DNA from 3 places in the Marinobacterium sp. YM272 genome. Region 2 is predicted to be linked to each of the others. Evidence: predicted binding sites of a transcription regulator. Region 2 holds the regulator's gene; each other region holds the start of a gene.
The links. Region 2 encodes sigma-54, which starts transcription at its own class of promoters, with help from an activator protein. Its sites were predicted from a motif close to TGGCACNNNNNTTGCTNT; they were not measured.

Region 1 (5,960 bases), 1.1 Mb from region 2:
GCTGCTGACGCTCATCCAGCCGCTCGGCGAGCTGATCCCGGCGCTCAACGGCTGCAGCCAGCTCCGCCTGGCACTGACGCAGCTCCGTGGCGCGCTGCTCCAGCAGCTGCCGCGCCTGGTCACGCTGCCCTTCTGCAGCCTGAAACTGCTGCATGTAGTGATCAAGCCGGGTTTCGATACGGCCGTTTTCCACCTCAAGCTGTGCCAGGCGAGCACGGGTCGACTCATATTCATCGCGCTGCATATCGAGCATATCCTGCAGCCGCTGCACTTCCGCCTCCGCCTTCTCTGCACGCAACACTTCTGCCTGCAGGTGTTTATGCGCCCGATTACTGGAAAGAAGCCAGGCCAGCACAAAGGCAACAACAGCTGAAAGCGCAACGGCGGCAGGAAGAACAAGTTCGTTTGGCATCAATCACATCCCTGGCAGGTGAAACAGGCGCAAATCATAGAGCAGTTGGCGCCAGCACGACACTACCTGGTAAAACTCGACACCTAAACCCGTTGCCCTGACTCGTTGAACTCCAATCGCTGCACCTCGTCATCCTCATCGCTGATTTCGGCCCAGCTCAGCGCGCCGTTGCTGTGATAACCGTAGCGGTGCTCAAATTCGACCTCGCCGTAAACCAGCTTGTGGACCAGCTTAAAGCGTCCGTTCTCATCAAGCTGAACGCCAAAGAAGGTGTTGCGGTTTTCCGTTTCGGTTCTGGCCAGCGGATTAACCAGCTGCAACGGCAGGGCGATTCCGCTATAGGTAAGAAAGTATTTATCGTACTGTTCGGACTGACTCATAACGACGGGCTCTTATGCAATGACAGAAAGCGACACCGGGCCCCGTTATGTAGGAACTCCAACATAAGTTGTTGATTGGCAGACAAGATCCGGAACACTATCCGCAATGGATAGGGTCCGATATGCCTTGCAGGCGAATAACGAGGCCCAGTGACATCCTGCTGCTGCAAAAGCCAGACCGCCCCACCCGTCAGGCAAACCTGCTACACGCGATACCCCTCTTCCATCAGCACCTGGCGTACACACGGACGGCTGAGCATCAGCTCAAAATGAGCACGCAGTCGCGGTGGCAGGGCTATATCGGACCGATCGGCCCAGAACTCCACATAAAAAAGCGCGACATCGGCGACTGAAAACTCACCGCAGGCATAACGCTCATCGGGCAGGCGTGATTCGACAATAGCGAAGGCCTCGGTCACCCGCCGACGCCCGTCTGCTTTGATGCTCTCCAGATCCTCATTGCGCTGCGCAAACTTTTCAGGCGTGAAGATGCGGGCAAACGCCTGCATGTGAAGCGTACCCACCGCGTAGGCCATCAGCTCGATCGCCCTGGCCGCTGCCAGAGGCTCTTCCGGTATCAACTTCGCTTTCGGGTTACTCCAGGCCAGCCAGCAGGCGATCGCCTCAAACTCGGTGAGCACCTCTCCGCCCTCCAGTCTGAGCATCGGTATGGAGCCCTTGGGATTCAATGCGAGAAAAGCCTCTGAACGCTGATCGCCAACCATCAGATTAACCAGCTCAACCGAGAACAGCGCCTCACACTCTTCCAGCAGGATATGGATACCGGTCGTACAGGAGCCGGGCGTCATATAGAAGGTCAACATCAGGCAGCGCCCTCTACAACAGAAGCAAACCAGGCTGTCAGCGCAGGCTCCACCGCCTCCCAGGGGTAATCCGCTACCGGCTCAACACCGCGCCTACGCAGTTTGTCTGCCGGACCATCACCAACACGGGCCACCAGAACGGCATCGCAGTCATCGATGGTATCGAGGATCTTCTCCAAAGCGGATCGATCACCCTGACCACCAAGGCAGTAATGATCCACTTCGCGCTTTTCAATCAGTGAGCAACCTGCCTCACTAACGCTGTAGATACTGAAGTGTTTGGCATGACCAAAGTGTTCATCAACCGCCACACCCTGCTTCGATGCGACCGCCACCCGATACGACATAACCGAATCTCCCAAAACAATACTTTGAGAGCCCTATGCGAAAAGCACTCCAGCCAGCCCGGGAATGGGAGCGGCCGTAAAAACAGATAAAAAATTACATACGTATTATGTATTTTTAATACCCAACCAACTCACCCCGTTAGCCAGACATGCTCACAAACGTGCGAGGCGCATGGCCCGGCACAAAAAGAGCACACATCAAGCCAAGATAAAGCATTATTAGATACATTAAATAGTTCCACTAACCATTTGGTTTATTTACTTTAAATAAATATTTTATTTTTATATGACCACTTGGTCAGCTTTTTGCTTTGGGTATGCGCAGCCAATCTGACTATCCGGTCAGTTTATTTCTATCTGTAAACAACCAATGCAGGAACTCGACTTAATGAAACCTATACACGCTGCCGCTGCCCTCGCTATCGGACTTGCCTCAGCCTCCAACGCCTCTGCTGAACTGATCTGGCAGAACTTCAGCCTTAGCTATCTGAACGGTAGCGAATACGAAGTGGGTGACGAAGACCGTCAGGTTATTACCGTCGAACACGCCAGTGGTCATTCCTGGGGCGACACCTTCTTCTTCATGGACCGCCTGAAATGGGACGACGGCACCACCGAGAACTATATGGAGTTCTCTCCGCGCCTGAGCCTGGGCGGGGTCACCGGTTCTGACCTTTCTTTCGGTCCCGTCAAGGATGTACTGATCGCTTCCACCTGGGAATCCGGGGAAAACTTCGACAACCTGCTCTATGGTGTTGGCTTCTCCTTCGATATTCCCGGCTTCAACTACTTCAACGCAAACATCTACAAAGCCAATAACGACCTTAACGATAACGACGAGCAGCTGACGCTGACCTGGGGCCTGCCGTTCTCAATGGGCAAAGCCGACTTCCTGTATGACGGCTTCCTCGACTGGTCATCAGCTTCCGACACCAACGCGTCTGAAATGAACTGGACCTCTCAGCTGAAGTGGAACCTGGGCAAGCATTTCGGCATGAAATCCCCACTTTATGTAGGGATGGAGTACGCTTACTGGAACAACAAGTTCGGTATCAAGGATGCCGACGAACGTAACCCGGCGTTTCTGCTCAAGTGGCACTACTGATAACGGCTAGTTAAGCAAATTCAGGGTGCCTGCAGGGGCACCCTGAAGAGGAGGTTCTCCCATGGCTCAATCGCAGGATAGCGAACTGCTATACCCGCTCGACGCCAGACCAGCTCCGCTGGAGTCTGTTTTCGCAGCCCTTCAGCATGTACTGGCCAGTTTCGTCGGTATCATTACACCCACGCTGATTATCGGCGGCGTTCTCGGACTAGGCGCCGAGGTCCCCTATCTGATCAGCATGGCGCTGGTCGTATCCGGGGTAGGTACGTTTATTCAGGCACGTCGCCCCTTCGGCCTCGGCGCCGGGATGATCTGCGTTCAGGGTACCAGTTTTGCGTTTCTAAGCTCTGTGCTGGCGGCTGGTTTTATCGCCAAGGCCAAGGGCGGCGGCCCCGAAGAGATACTGGCGATGATCTATGGCGTCTGTTTTTTCGGTGCCTTTATCGAGATCGTACTCAGCCAGTTTATCCATAAACTACAGCGCGTCATCACCCCGCTGGTAACCGGCATTGTCATCACCATTATCGGGATCAGCCTGATCAAGGTCGGCATGACCGATCTTGCTGGTGGCTTCAACGCCGAGGATTTCGGCAGCGGCGCCAACCTGGCGCTTGGCGGCGGCGTATTGGCGCTGATCATTATCCTGAACCGCTCCAGCAACTCCTGGATCCGGCTATCGTCCATCATCATTGGCCTGGTGATTGGCTATATCGCCGCCTTCTTCATGGGAAAGGTCAGCTTCGATAACATCAACGCCCCACTGTTCAGCATCCCGGTGCCGTTCAAGTACGGCTTCGACTTTGATTTTGGTGCGTTCATACCGATTGCACTGATCTATCTGATTACCGCCATCGAGTCCACCGGCGACCTGACAGCCAACTCCATGGTTTCCAAACAGCCGTTAAAAGGCCCGGTGTACATTTCCCGCATTCGCGGCGGCGTCCTTGCCGATGGTTTCAACTCAGCCCTGGCTGCAGTGTTTAACACCTTCCCGAACACCACGTTCAGTCAGAACAACGGCGTAATTCAGCTGACCGGTGTGGCCAGCCGTTATATCGGTTACTACATCGCCGCTATCCTTGTCATTCTTGGCCTGTTCCCGGTTATCGGCGCGGTGCTGCAGCATATGCCCAAGCCGGTGCTCGGCGGCGCAACCCTGGTGATGTTTGGCACCGTTGCGGCAGCGGGCATAAAGATCCTCTCCACGGAGCAGCTGGACCGCCGCAAGATGCTGATCATGGCAACATCGTTCGGCATAGGCCTGGGAGTCACTATGGTGCCCAATGTGCTGGAACATATGCCAAAGCTGGTACAGAACGTCTTTGGTTCAGCCATCACCAGCGGCGGTCTGGTAGCCATACTGCTCACCCTGCTGATACCGGAGAGCAAGACAAACTCTGAAGCCAAGGACGCAGCGCCTGAAGGCGATGCGAAGGAAGCCTTATAACAAGATGTTAGCAATGGCCGCCCTTGAGGCGGCCATTTTGCGTATAATACGAAAGGAGTGGTGACGAGTGCGCAGAGACGCACCATACCGAATGGAATGCAAGATGGGTACGTTGGAGAGGACAGTCCGTGCTGTTTAATTTAGATCCCGATAACAAAGCCCGGCCTGTGGGCGGCCGGATCCGTCAGAAAAACGAATCGATCATTTTGCGCGCAGCAGAGATCGAATTCGCCAACTCGGGTTTCAAGGGCGCGAGCATGAATGATATTGCGCAGCGGGCAGACCTGCCCAAGGCCAATATCCATTACTACTTCAAGAACAAGCTGGGACTGTATATTGCTGTACTGAGTGACATTATCGCGCTTTGGGACAGCACACTGAATGCCATAACCCCCGAGGACAACCCACGGGAGGTACTGACCACCTACGTTCAGCGCAAGATCGAATTCTCCGCCCAGAATCCCCTGGCATCGCGCATCTTTGCCAACGAACTGATCAGCGGCGCTCCCAATATGAAGGAGTATTTCCGCGACGATTACGCGATCTGGTTCAAAGGCCGCGCCGATATTTTCCGTGCCTGGGCAGCCCAAGGAAAAATCGACCCTGAGGTCAGCCCGGAACACCTGATCTTTCTGCTCTGGTCTGCCACCCAGCACTACGCCGACTTCTCAACCCAGATCGAAGCAGCGCTGGGCAAAGAGCAACTCGATGAGTCAGACTACCAGGATGCGGCCAGCACCCTCCTCCATATCATCCTCAAAGGCTGCGGCATCAAATAAGGCGTCACCTGCAAATGAGTCTGAAGATCTACCTCGCCGGACCCGATGTATTTCGCACCGACGCCAAAGAACTGGGCGAAGCCAAAGCCCGCATCTGCGCGGAATACGGCTTTGAAGGCCTGTTCCCGCTGGACGCCAATGTGGACCTGAGTAACCTGACACCCTACGAGTCAGGCCTTGCGATTTATGCGGCGGATATCGACCTGATGAACCGCTGCGATCTGATCGTTGCCAATATGACCCCGTTTCGCGGCCCCGGCCTCGATGGCGGAACCGCCTTCGAGATGGGTTATATGCGTGCTCAGGGCAAACCCGTCTGGGGCTACACCCTGGATACGCGGGATTATGGCGACCGTATCGAGCAACCGGAACCGGGCTGGGATGAACAGAAACAGCACGTGGAAGCCTTCGGCATGGCCGACAACCTGATGCTGGTGGGCTCCATCGCCGAAGGTGGCGGAGAGTTGCTGCGCGAAGCGGGCGACCCTGCAGATCCCCGACATCATCTCAACGCCTTTCGCAGGGTGATCGAGAAACTGGCTGCCAGCCGTTAAGTCGAGCAGATAATAGTTAGACAGGAACAAGTTTGTCGTTACAGACAGACTCAGGCTCGGACCGACTCGGGGCGCTGTCTTTTGGCACGCCCCATTATAAGAAGTCCCCGCA
Region 2 (5,960 bases):
CAACGAAGGCTGGGTGCTGGATGATCAGAGTGAGATTCAGCTTGCAGGCGATGTGGAGGTTAACCATAATCCGCTATCCGGGCCCGGCTCGGTACTGACAACCAGTACGCTCAGCGTTTACCCACCCAGGGATTATGCCGAGACAGACGCCCCCGCCACGTTGATTCGCGAAGACGAGCGCACCGAAACCACCGGTCTCGAGGTGTACTTCGACGAGCGCCGGGTTGAACTGCTTTCTAACGTAAAGGGTAGATACAATGCGCCTTAAACCGACCCTTCCTGCCGCGATCTGCAGCCTGGTATTCTGGCTGTCGGCTCCTGCCATGGCGCTTCCCGAGGATTCATCCCAGCCGATCCAGATCGGCGCCGACAGCGCCAGCATGAACGACAACACCGGCGTGACCGTGTACCGGGGCAACGTGGAAATCGAACAGGGCTCGATGAAAATTCGCGGCGACCAGGTCGAGCTTTACCGCAGCGCGGACGGCGATGTAGACCGTATCGTATCTATTGGTCGACCGGCAGAATTTGAACAAAAACCCAACGCCGATGACCCCGTCACCCATGCCTACGGTTTGCGCATGGAGTACCGGGTAAACCGGCAGGAAATCACGATCACGCAGGAAGCCCGCGTCGAACAGGGAAAAGACACATTTTCCGGCCAGCGCATTGTCTACAACATGGACAAAGCGATAGTTAACGCCTTCAGCAGCGAAAGCGGCGACCAACGGGTCAAAATGGTGATTCAGCCCAAGCAGGCTGGAGACAACCCATGATGCAGCTTGAAGCCCTCCACCTGGCCAAGAGTTACAAAAGCCGCCAGGTCGTGCGTGATGTATCGCTGCAGATCAGCAGCGGCGAGGTCGTTGGCCTTTTGGGCCCCAATGGCGCCGGCAAGACTACCTGTTTTTATATGATCGTCGGTTTGATCAAGGCGGATCACGGCCAGATTCGCATCAACCAGGACGACATTACCCGGCTACCGATGCACGGCCGGGCCCGTTCCGGTATCGGCTACCTGCCGCAGGAAGCGTCCATATTTCGCAAGCTCAGCGTTAAAGACAACCTGCTTGCCATCCTGGAAACACGCAAAGACCTGAGCAAGGCGCAGCGTGAAGCCAAGCTGGAACAGCTGCTCGAAGAGTTTCATATCACCCATCTGACACACAGCATCGGCATGTCGCTGTCAGGCGGTGAACGCCGCCGCGTGGAAATCGCACGCGCCCTGGCAACCGAGCCCCACTTCATCCTGTTGGATGAGCCGTTTGCAGGCGTAGATCCGATCTCCGTCGGGGATATCAAGCAGACGGTAAGACACCTGCAGGACAGGGGCATCGGCGTGCTGATCACAGATCACAACGTACGTGAGACGCTCGATATCTGTCAGCGCGCCTATATTGTAAGTGACGGCGGGATCCTGGCGCAGGGCAACCCGGAACAGATCCTGGCAAACCAGCAGGTACGTCAGGCTTACCTTGGCGAGCAGTTCAGGCTCTAGCAGCCTGGGGCGCCACTAACACCGACCCAGTAATGGTTTATCGCGTAGTAGTATGAAGCAATCCTTACAGCTCAAAATCGGTCAGCAACTCACCATGACGCCACAGCTGCAGCAGGCGATCCGTCTGCTTCAGCTATCGACGCTGGATCTGCAGCAGGAGATCCAGCAGGCGCTGGAGAGCAACCCGCTGCTCGAGGTCAGCGAAGAGGATAACGAACTGCCGGGCAGCGACGACGGCAATGAGAGCGATAACACCCAGGAAAAACCTGAAGCCGCCGAAAGTGGCGAATCCGAGCGCGAAGAAAGCTACGAAGATACCCCGGAAGACAGCTGGAGCGAGGATATCCCGACCGAGCTGACCACTGACAGTTCCTGGGATGACACTTACCAGACGACCCCGGCCGCCTCCGCTCCCGCGCGCGATGATGACTGGGAACCGGGCGATAACGACACCCGCGACGAGACCCTGCAGGACCACCTGATCTGGCAGCTCAACCTGACACCGATGAGCGATAACGACCGTCTGGTGGCTGAAGCGATCATCGACGGTATCGAGCCGGATGGTTATCTCACCCTGTCAGTGGAAGAGCTGATCGAGCAGTTCACCCGCCAGTACCCGGAAGACTTCATCGAGACCGAGCAGGACGAGATCGAAGCAGTCCTGCACCGTGTCCAGCAGTTCGACCCGCCCGGCGTTGCAGCCCGCGACCTGAGCGAGTGCCTGGCGATCCAGCTGCGCCAGCTGGACCCCGACACCCCGTACCTGCAGGACGCACTCAGGCTGGTCAGCGAGCACCTGCAACTGCTCGGCAACCACGACTACAAAACCCTGCTGCGGCGTATGCGGGTGAAGGAAGAGCAACTGCAGGAGATCATCCGCCTGATCCAGTCGCTGAACCCGAAACCCGGCGCGATGATCAATCCGAGCCAGTCGGAATATGTCATCCCCGACGTGGTGGTCACCAAAATCAAGGGTGAGTGGGCGGTCAACCTCAACCCCGAGGCCGCGCCGAAACTGCGGATCAACGCCCAGTATGCTGACCTGATCCGACGCGCCGACAACAGCGCCGACAACAATTTCCTCAAGAACCATCTGCAGGAGGCGCGCTGGTTCCTTAAGAGCCTGCTGAGCCGCAACGACACCCTGCTGAAGGTGGCCACAGAGATCGTTGAACGCCAGTCCGATTTTCTTGAACAGGGCGAAGAGGCGATGAAACCGATGGTGCTGCATGACATCGCCGAAGCGGTGGGCATGCATGAATCGACCATCTCGCGCGTCACCACACAAAAGTACATGCACACGCCGCGCGGCATCTTTGAGCTGAAGTATTTCTTCTCCAGCCATGTCAGCACTTCGGACGGCGGCGCAGCCTCCTCCACCGCCATCCGCGCGCTGATCAAAAAGCTGGTGTCAGCGGAAAATCCGGGCAAACCGCTCAGCGATAACAAGATCGCTCAACTGCTGGACGAACAGGGAATCAACGTCGCCAGACGCACGATTGCAAAATATCGTGAAGCGATGGCAATTCCGCCTTCTAATGAGCGGAAGCGTCTGGTTTAATTGAAGTGGAAAGCACGATAAAAAAGCGTGCATTGTGACTAGGAGAAAACGTATGCAGATCAACATCACTGGCCATCATGTCGAACTGACCGATGCCCTTAACGACTATGTTCGTACCAAGTTTGACAAACTGGAGCGCCATTTCGATAACATCACCAACACCCAGGTGACTCTGAGCGTTGAGAAGCAGCGTCAACAGGCCGAAGCCGATCTTCACCTGGCCGGCGGCCAGATTTTCGCGACGCACGAACACGATGATATGTATGCAGCCATCGACGGACTGGTGGATAAACTTGATCGCCAGATCATCAAGCACAAGGAAAAGATGAAGGCGCACAAATAAACGAAAACCGGACGCTCCTGTCAGATAATGAACTTAACTGAACTGCTGAACGAATCGCGCACTCTCTGTCACGCCGATGTCGTCAGCAAAAAAAGAGCCCTCGAACTGGCCAGCGATACTCTCGCTGGCCAGTCTGGTAATCCCCCCTCGGAAGAGATCTTTGCCGGTCTGTTGAACCGGGAACGCCTTGGCAGTACCGGTATCGGTGATGGCGTTGCGATCCCCCATTGCCGGTTGCCCGCCTGCGAAAGCGCGGTGGCACTGGTGATGACACTGGCGACGCCGATAGACTTTGACGCTATCGACAACCAGCCCGTGGACCTGCTCTGCTTCCTGCTGGTGCCCGAAGACGGCGCAGAGGAGCATCTGCAGACACTGGCGGGACTGGCCGAGCTGTTCAGCCAGCGCGACGCCAGGGAAAAGCTGCGCGGCTGTGAGACCTCCGCCGAGCTTTACTCCACCTTCATAACGCAGATGGAGAAACTGGGGGCTTAATGAAGCTTGTCGTGATCAGCGGTCGCTCCGGCTCAGGCAAAAGCACAGCCTTGCAGGCGCTCGAAGACGTTGATTTCTACTGCATCGACAACCTGCCAGCCCGTCTTCTGCCTGACCTGATCGACCAGATGCTCGGCGACCCGGAACACCCGGGACGCCTGGCCGTCAGCATCGACGCCCGCAACCTGATCAGCAACCTGCACGCCTTCCCAGAGATTATCGGCGAACTGGCAAAACGGGATGATCTCAGCTGCGAAATACTCTACCTCGATGCCGCCGAGCCCACGCTGATCAAGCGATACAGCGCCACCCGGCGCAAACACCCGCTATCCACCAACCAGGCGGGTCTTCAGGAGGCGATAAGTTACGAGCGGGAGCTGCTAGAGCCGATCGCCAGCCTGGCCGATATTCGCGTCGACACCACCCGGCTGACCCTCTACGAGCTGCGCGACACCATCAAGCTGCGCATCGCCCAGAGAAGCGAGCAGAGCCTTTCGGTTCAGTTCGAATCCTTCGGTTTCAAACACGGCGTACCTCTGGATGTGGACTTCACCTTCGACGTGCGCATGTTGCCCAACCCGTACTGGATTCCGGAGCTGCGCCAGTTCACCGGGCGCGACCAGCCGGTTATCGAGTTCCTCGAAGAGTCGGCGGATGTCTATGCCATGGTCGACGATATTCGCGATTTCCTCGAGCGCTGGATCCCCTCCTTCCGGCAGAACAACCGCAGTTATATTACGATCGGTATCGGCTGTACCGGTGGCCAGCATCGTTCGGTCTACATCGCCGAGCACCTGGCTGGCCATTTCAGTGAACTTATGGATAATGTTCACGTCCGTCACCGCGAACTGACCTGATCGCCGCCCGTTACCAGGAACCCCGATGATCGAAAAACAGTTAAAAATCATTAACAAGCTCGGTCTGCACGCGCGGGCTGCTGCCAAGCTGATCAACACCACCGGGCACTTTTCCAGCGAGATCAAAATCGACAAAGACGGCCGGCAGGTGGACGGAAAAAGCATTATGGCCGTGATGATGCTCGCCGCTTCCAAGGGAACCGACCTGACTTTTCGGGTGGCCGGTGAAGATGAAGTGGAAGCGATGGCCGCCATTGAAACCCTGATCAACAACCGCTTCGACGAGCCCGAGTAGATCCACCTCCGCGCCGCTATACTTCTCCGTAAGCCTTCCACCCCACGAGCGCAGCGATCCACTCCGGCATGAGCATCCCAAACGAAAAGAAAAACACCCTCGAAGAACTGAGCAGCGCGTTGACCAGCGACGAGCTCAAGCGCATGCGCTTCATGCTCAACAAGGGATTGCGTCCGGTTGAAGCGGCCAAGCTGCTGGAAAAGACCCCGCCACGGGAAAGGCAGATCCTCTGGAACCTGATCAGCAAGGAAAACGAGGGTAAGGTTCTTCAGCACCTCGGTGACGATGTCCAGAGCGATATTCTCAGCCGCATGGATGCCAACGAACTGCTTACCGTCACCGAAGGTCTCGACTCCGACGATGTCGCCGACATGATGCAGCAGATGCCCGACCGGGTGATGAAAGAGCTGCTTCGCATCATGGACAAGCAGAACCGCAAGCGCGTCGAAAAACTGCTTTCCTACCCGGAGGATACCGCCGGCGGCCTGATGAACACCGATACGGTCACCATTCGTCCGGATATCACCGTCGAAACCGTACTGCGCTACCTGCGTCGTCACACCGAAGTGCCTCAATCCACCGACAGCCTGTTTGTGGTCAGCCGCAAGGACTCATTTATCGGCTCGCTGCCGCTGACCCGGCTGTTGACGTCCGACCCGCAGGTGATGGTTCGCGAAATCATGCTGACCGAGCTGGCGGGGATTCCCGCCGACCTGCCGGACCAGGAAGTTGCCCGCCTGTTCGAGGACGAGGACCTGGTATCTGCGCCGGTGATCGACGAAAACGGTAAACTGCTCGGCCGTATCACCATCGATGACGTGGTCGACGTCATCCGCGAGGATGCCGACCACTCGCTGATGAGCATGGCAGGCCTTGACGAGGACGAAGACACCTTCGCCCCGGTCATGCGT
Region 3 (5,960 bases), 680 kb from region 2:
CCCGGCAACACCGGTGGTCGAGTTAATGCCCACCGGACAGGCGAGACCGAAGGTCTGACATTCATGATCCAGGTCGCCGAGCGTAGCCCCCGGTCCAACCTTTACTGTTTTCGCCTCGGGATCGACCCGGACCGATCTCAGGGCACTGAGGTCGATCAGCATGGCACCGTCTGACAGCGATTTGCCGGCGATGTTGTGACCTGCGCCGCGCACCGATACCAGCAGGTTATTCTGGCGCGCGAATGAGACTGCGTTCATCACATCAGCCGTGCCGGAACAGACGACAATCAGCCCCGGTTTTCTGTCGATCATCGCATTCCAGATCTCTCTGGCGCTGTCATATTCCAAATCGCCGGGACACAGCACCTGGCCGTGGATCATCCCCTGCAGTTGGGACAGTTGTTCTTCGTTAAGCGCAATTGAATCGCCGCTCAGAGAGCGAACCTTGAGTTCAGCCATAACACATGCCTCCACTTTCTTATTCTTCTGCGTGGAATACGCGTACGGCGGGCACAATTAGATTTTGGGCCCACCAGTGTGGGCTGGCTGGCTTGTAAGCTGAATGGATTTCAGTCGCAAGGAAACCGAACGGACTGTCGATACACCTCCTGGAAAAGAGATCTTTTCGCAGTAAACAGGCCGTAGCTCACACGAAGAGCTTTTCGTAGCTGCTTTATTAGCAGTTACGAAAAGTGTAATGCATCAACAGCAATCCACTCGGAACCACATCAGTATGAATATTCATCCGATTCTGTATTACGGGTATTCCTGATCATAGTGCAGGGTTATTTCGGACTAAAACCGACAATACAGACGCAGGACGCAGGACAGGGTGAACATTGGAGCTGGTATACAGAAACGAAAAACGGAGGCCCGAGAGCCTCCGTTTCAGTCAGCCAAGATGAGGCTGTTAAGCGTAAACCGGTGCGAATGCCTCGTCCGGATTTTCCACCGGGCCGTTGTCACCCCAGTAAGGTGACAGCTTGCGCAACTTGGCGACGATGGGCGGTACCTCTTTGATCACCCTCTCCACCTCTTCCATGGTGTTGTAGCGAGAGAAGGAGAACCGTACGGTGCCGTGGGCCGCGGTGTACGGGATTCCCATGGCCCGCATCACGTGGGAGGGCTCCAGGGAACCTGAGGTACAGGCGGAGCCGGACGATGCGGCGATACCTACCTTGTTAAGCAGCAGCAGGATCGCTTCACCCTCGATGTACTCGAATGCGATGCTGGCGGTATTCGGCAGACGGTTATCCGGATCGCCGGTGGGGAAGCAGTTCGGGATAGCGGCCAGCAGCCCTTCCTGCAGGCGGTCGCGCATCGCCTTCACCTGGGTGTTCTCGAACTCCATGTGCAAGCCGGCCAGTTCACAGGCTTTACCGAGGCCGACGATCGCAGCCGCGTTCTCGGTACCGGCGCGACGGCCGCGCTCCTGGTGACCACCGCGCAGCAGCGGGCGATAGCGCACGCCACGACGCAGATAGAGTACACCTATGCCCTTGGGTGCGTGCAGCTTGTGGCCCGACAGGGACAGCATGCTGATGGCACTGTCTTTCAGGTTGATGGGCACCTTGCCGACCGCCTGCACCGCATCGGTATGGAACATGACGCCGGCTTCAGCCGCCATCTGTGCCATCTCTTCAACCGGGAACAGGGTACCGCTCTCGTTGTTGGCCCACATGACGCTGACAATCGCCACCTTGTCGCTGAGCAGGGACTTGTACTTGTCCAGGTCGAGGCGGCCCTTTGAATCCACCTCCAGCCAGTGAACGGTGTAGCCCTCGGTTTCCAGATGCTCACACAGGGTCAGTACCGCCGGGTGTTCCACCACGGTGGTGATGATCTCCTTACGCTCCGGCTGCGCCTTGAGTGCAGACAGAATCGCCGTGGAGTCCGACTCGGTACCGCAGGAGGTAAAGATGATCTCGGAGTCATGCTCGGCGCCGAGCAGATCCTGTACCTGCTTGCGTGCCTTTTTCAGCGCGAAGCCCACCTTGTTACCGAAGTTGTGCAGTGAAGAGGGGTTACCGAACTGCTCACAGAAGTAAGGTTTTATCTCCTCAAACACGATCGGGTCGACCATGGTGGTTGCGTTATTGTCGAGGTAAATATCGCTCATGATCAGGCCCCCATGCTTACCAGTGATTCTTTGGAAACCGGCACAACCTTAACGAACTCGCCCAGCTCCTCAATCAGGCGCTGCTGGATACCGCCGAGGGTCATCGCCGCCATCTGGCAGCCGGTGCAGGCACCGGTCAGGTTCACGTAGATGCTCTTCTCATCCACATCGATCAGCTCCACATCACCGCCATCGGCCTGAAGTGCCGGACGGATTGAGTCCAGCACCGCTTCGATCTTGCGAATACGGGCCAGGGTACCCATCTTCGGTGATTCCGGTGCCTTGGCTGCTGCAGCGGGCTTGGCAGCAACGGCAGCGCCGCCAGCGACAAAGGTTTCACCGTTTTCAGCCAGCACGCGGGTGAGGATATTCTCGATACCCTCATGGCAGGATGAGCAGCCACCACCGGCCTTGGTGTAGTTGGTGACCTCTTCCACAGTGTGCAGGCTGTTGGCACGGATGGTTTCTTCGATCATCACTTCATCGATGGCGAAGCACTTGCAGACCAGCGCGCCCTCTTCGTGATCATCTTCCCAGACCTCGCCACGGTAGTTCGCTACCGCCGCCTGCAGCGCTTCGCGCCCCATGACCGAACAGTGCATTTTCTCCGGCGGCAGGCCATCGAGGTAGTCGGCGATATCCTGGTTGCTGATCTTCAGCGCGTCGTCCAGGGTCATCCCCTTGATCATCTCGGTCAGTGCGGATGAGGAGGCGATCGCGGAACCACAACCGAAGGTCTGGAACCCCGCATCAAGTATCACCTCGGTTTCCGGTTCCACCTTCAGGGTCAGGCGCAGCGCATCACCGCAGCTGATCGAGCCCACATCACCGACCCCGTTCGCGCCTTCGACTGCACCGGCATTCTTTGGATCGTAAAAATGTTCTTTAACCTTTTCGGAATAATCCCACATCGCTTGAACTCCTCAGTCGATTTCTGCCGGTTAGGCCTTATGAGAATGATTTACCGCAGCCGCAGCTGTTGGTGGCATTCGGGTTTTCAAATTTGAAGCCGCTTCCCTCGAGGCCATCGAGAAAGTCCACGGTCACGTTTTCGAGCATCGGCTGGCTGGCCGGGTCTACCAGAATCCTGAGCCCGCCCATCTCGACGACCTGATCGTCATCCGCCGCGCTCTCTTCCAGCTTCATGCCGTACTGGAGCCCGGAACAACCACCGCCTTCAACCTTGATACGCAAGCCGGCAATGGGCTTGCCTGCAGATTCAATAAAACGGCTTACCGCACCTATTGCGTTTTCTGTGAGCTGTATCATCGCCTTCTCCTCGCGTGATCGAGTTGCTTGCAAAGACCGCTGCAAGCCCGGTGCCAGCCCTCTTTCGCAAAAATATCCGTTTATTATCAACAAAATAAAAATACACATACTTTAATTACGTGTATTTTTGTCGGAATTGGCGAGACAGGGAAAGCGGCAAGTGTCGTGTTTACTACATCGGGGTAGCGCAATGACGTCAGTCAACGCAGCGGGCCAGGTTAATCGCCCAGAAGTGCCTCATACGCCTGACGCATCAGCAGACGCTCAGTCACCGGGACCTGGAGCAGCTCCATGAGGGTGATGAAGCGTCCAGCCGGTAACGCGGGCAGGTCGTCACCGGCAATTCTGAGCAGTGCAACGGGCGTCCACTGGCGGGGCTCTTCAACCCAACCAAGCAACGGCGACGCCACACTGAGCTGCTCCGCTTTCAAACCAAGCCTTTGCGCCGCGGGCTCCAGCAATTGAACGGCCAGGGGAACCGGCATTTGCGGCTGATAGTCGGTGTGCAGGATCGACAACGGTGACAGCGGGCGCGGCAAACAGGCCGAGGTACCCTGCTCAGCATCCTGCACCCAGAAATGCAGCCGCGCACTGACCGCATGCAGGTGCACAACCATCACCCGCATCATTGCAGTGATCCTTCGCTGGAGAGCAGCCTGTAGCCAACGCAGCCCTGGAAAATACGTACGCCGCCTCCTTCCATTGCAGTACTCCAGAGGCGCTCCTCGTCGAGGACCTCCACACCGGCGAGGTAATCACACCCCAGATCGAACCATTGTCGGCTCCAGGGCAAAGAGGGGCCCATCAGCAGAGTGTCCGGCTTACGACAAAGTGCCAATAGCCGGGGTAAGGTGCGGTTAGCCAGCGCGCTGGCGGTCACAAAGGCCCAGCGGCTCTGCGGCAGCACCGTCTCGGCCGCCTGGTCCGGTAGATCGTTCACCCCGGGATTACGCTCGATACAATGGTAATCCAGCCCTTCCAGCACATCGTCAAGGCCGGGATAGCGCCCTATTACCGTCACCGGTCCTTTCCCCAGCCGCTCGCGCATGGCGCTGAACACCGCCAGGTTTCCGCCCCCAAGCGGACGAGCGTTGGCAAGCATCGGCGCATAATCGCTACTGCCGCGCAGCACCGCGTTAAGCGTGGCAACGGCAAGTGTGGTTTCAAACGGCTGCCAACTGTCGAGCCAGGCGATCAATTCGCTGGCAGGGCGGCCGCAGAGATCACCGGGCCAACTCAGCGTACGGCTGTACGCTTGGGGCGTCATGCACAAACCGGTATGGCCATTGACACGCACCAGCGTCCAAACCTGACCGATGCAGACCCGCTCAACAGGCGCAGAAAACCCCGGGCAGGACTGTGCCTCCCGGGTTAGCGAGGTATAAATCGATTGCGGCAAGTGGCACTCCTTATCAGCGCGGAAGAGTGTTAACAGCCTTCAAGTTCAGCCAGCAGTCCAACCTCGGCCTTGAGACGATCAGGCTCCCGTCCCCAGATACTGATCTGCTCCGCCCAGCGCCCCTCATGGGCGGGATGGGCGCACAACAGATCGCACTCCAGCAACAGTGAGCCATCGGCATTAACGACCAGCGTCGAGCGCCGCTGGGAGCCGTTCAGCGCCCAGCGGCCGTTCAACGTTGGCTCCCCGGTAAAGGGGTCGGTGCGCTGTTCAAAGCTGTACTGATCCACACCCGGCAACATCGCCATATCGAAGCCGCTTTTTTCCAGATGCTCGCGGCCGACGACGCAAGCGGCGTCCAGCAGCGTCCGGTAGTTTTCAACCAAGGCAGCAGTATCCATGCATCAAGCTCCTTCCCGGGCGGGAATTACCACTCCGCCTCCGGCGCCAGCAGTTCGGTCACAGGCGCGCCGCCGAGCAGATGCTCGTCGATGATCCGGTTCACGTCATCCGCTTTCACCGACTTGTAGAGGTGCCCACCGGGGTAAATCAGTACATTGGCGCCGAGATGGCAGGGTCCAAGGCAGCCGGTCGGCGTTACCGCTAACTGCTGGAACAGACCACGCTTGGCGATCTCCTCGGAAAAGGTCTGAGCAACCGCCGAGGCACCCACCGCACCGCAGCTGCCGCGCGGATGGCCTTCCGGTCGCTGTTGACCACATACAAATACATGAGCCTGAGGTCTTGGCATGATTCTGCTCCTTTCGGTTGATTAACGGGCTGTTAGGCAGCAGCCGGTTCGTGGCTATGACACTGTTTCGGACAGACACGGAAGCAGGATTCGCAACCGATACAGTCTTCCACGTTGGCGATCGCCATCACCTTCATCTCGTCGTCATCATCGTAATCGTCGTAGTCATCATCATCGGCGTCAGCCAGGGCCTCGCCGCGATCCACCAGTTCGAATACATCCCGCGGGCAGACCTTGTAGCAGCGGCCACAGCCGATGCAGGTCTGCTGGTTCAGGTCGGTGATAAAACTGGGCACCCACTCGGCACCGCCGCGGGTACGCCCTTTTATTAGCTCTGCAGACATCTCAAGATTCTCCTCAGCTCTGTACCGAATCCAGCTTCTCCTGAGCCGATTTCCAGGCCAGGCAGGCATCTACGGTTT

Region 1: the regulator sigma-54 is predicted to act here: its motif matches at 2,152-2,169, upstream of ACQUQP_RS11235 (NifB/NifX family molybdenum-iron cluster-binding protein).
Region 3: the regulator sigma-54 is predicted to act here: its motif matches at 3,427-3,444, upstream of ACQUQP_RS09150 (HesB/IscA family protein).

The regions. Positions count from the first base shown of each region.
Region 1 covers NZ_CP194171.1:2,498,044-2,504,003, reverse strand. The annotation lists gene rmuC (DNA recombination protein RmuC) at 1-412, opposite strand, end outside; gene ACQUQP_RS11245 (DUF6156 family protein) at 496-792, opposite strand; gene ACQUQP_RS11240 (glutathione S-transferase family protein) at 996-1,616, opposite strand; gene ACQUQP_RS11235 (NifB/NifX family molybdenum-iron cluster-binding protein) at 1,616-1,963, opposite strand; gene ACQUQP_RS11230 (DUF5020 family protein) at 2,352-3,068, shown strand; gene ACQUQP_RS11225 (uracil-xanthine permease family protein) at 3,130-4,515, shown strand; gene ACQUQP_RS11220 (TetR/AcrR family transcriptional regulator) at 4,644-5,294, shown strand; gene ACQUQP_RS11215 (nucleoside 2-deoxyribosyltransferase) at 5,309-5,848, shown strand.
Region 2 covers NZ_CP194171.1:1,363,381-1,369,340, reverse strand. The annotation lists gene lptC (LPS export ABC transporter periplasmic protein LptC) at 1-268, shown strand, start outside; gene lptA (lipopolysaccharide transport periplasmic protein LptA) at 258-776, shown strand; gene lptB (LPS export ABC transporter ATP-binding protein) at 773-1,498, shown strand; gene ACQUQP_RS06320 (RNA polymerase factor sigma-54) at 1,551-3,059, shown strand; gene hpf (ribosome hibernation promoting factor) at 3,112-3,402, shown strand; gene ACQUQP_RS06310 (PTS sugar transporter subunit IIA) at 3,430-3,897, shown strand; gene rapZ (RNase adapter RapZ) at 3,897-4,754, shown strand; gene ACQUQP_RS06300 (HPr family phosphocarrier protein) at 4,780-5,049, shown strand; gene mgtE (magnesium transporter) at 5,118-5,960, shown strand, end outside.
Region 3 covers NZ_CP194171.1:2,042,158-2,048,117, reverse strand. The annotation lists gene ACQUQP_RS09165 (FAD-binding oxidoreductase) at 1-459, opposite strand, end outside; gene nifS (cysteine desulfurase NifS) at 911-2,119, opposite strand; gene nifU (Fe-S cluster assembly protein NifU) at 2,122-3,030, opposite strand; gene ACQUQP_RS09150 (HesB/IscA family protein) at 3,068-3,388, opposite strand; gene ACQUQP_RS09145 (hypothetical protein) at 3,607-4,017, opposite strand; gene ACQUQP_RS09140 (Rossmann-like domain-containing protein) at 4,014-4,787, opposite strand; gene ACQUQP_RS09135 (hypothetical protein) at 4,817-5,188, opposite strand; gene ACQUQP_RS09130 ((2Fe-2S) ferredoxin domain-containing protein) at 5,215-5,538, opposite strand; gene fdxB (ferredoxin III, nif-specific) at 5,571-5,882, opposite strand; gene ACQUQP_RS09120 (CCE_0567 family metalloprotein) at 5,896-5,960, opposite strand, start outside.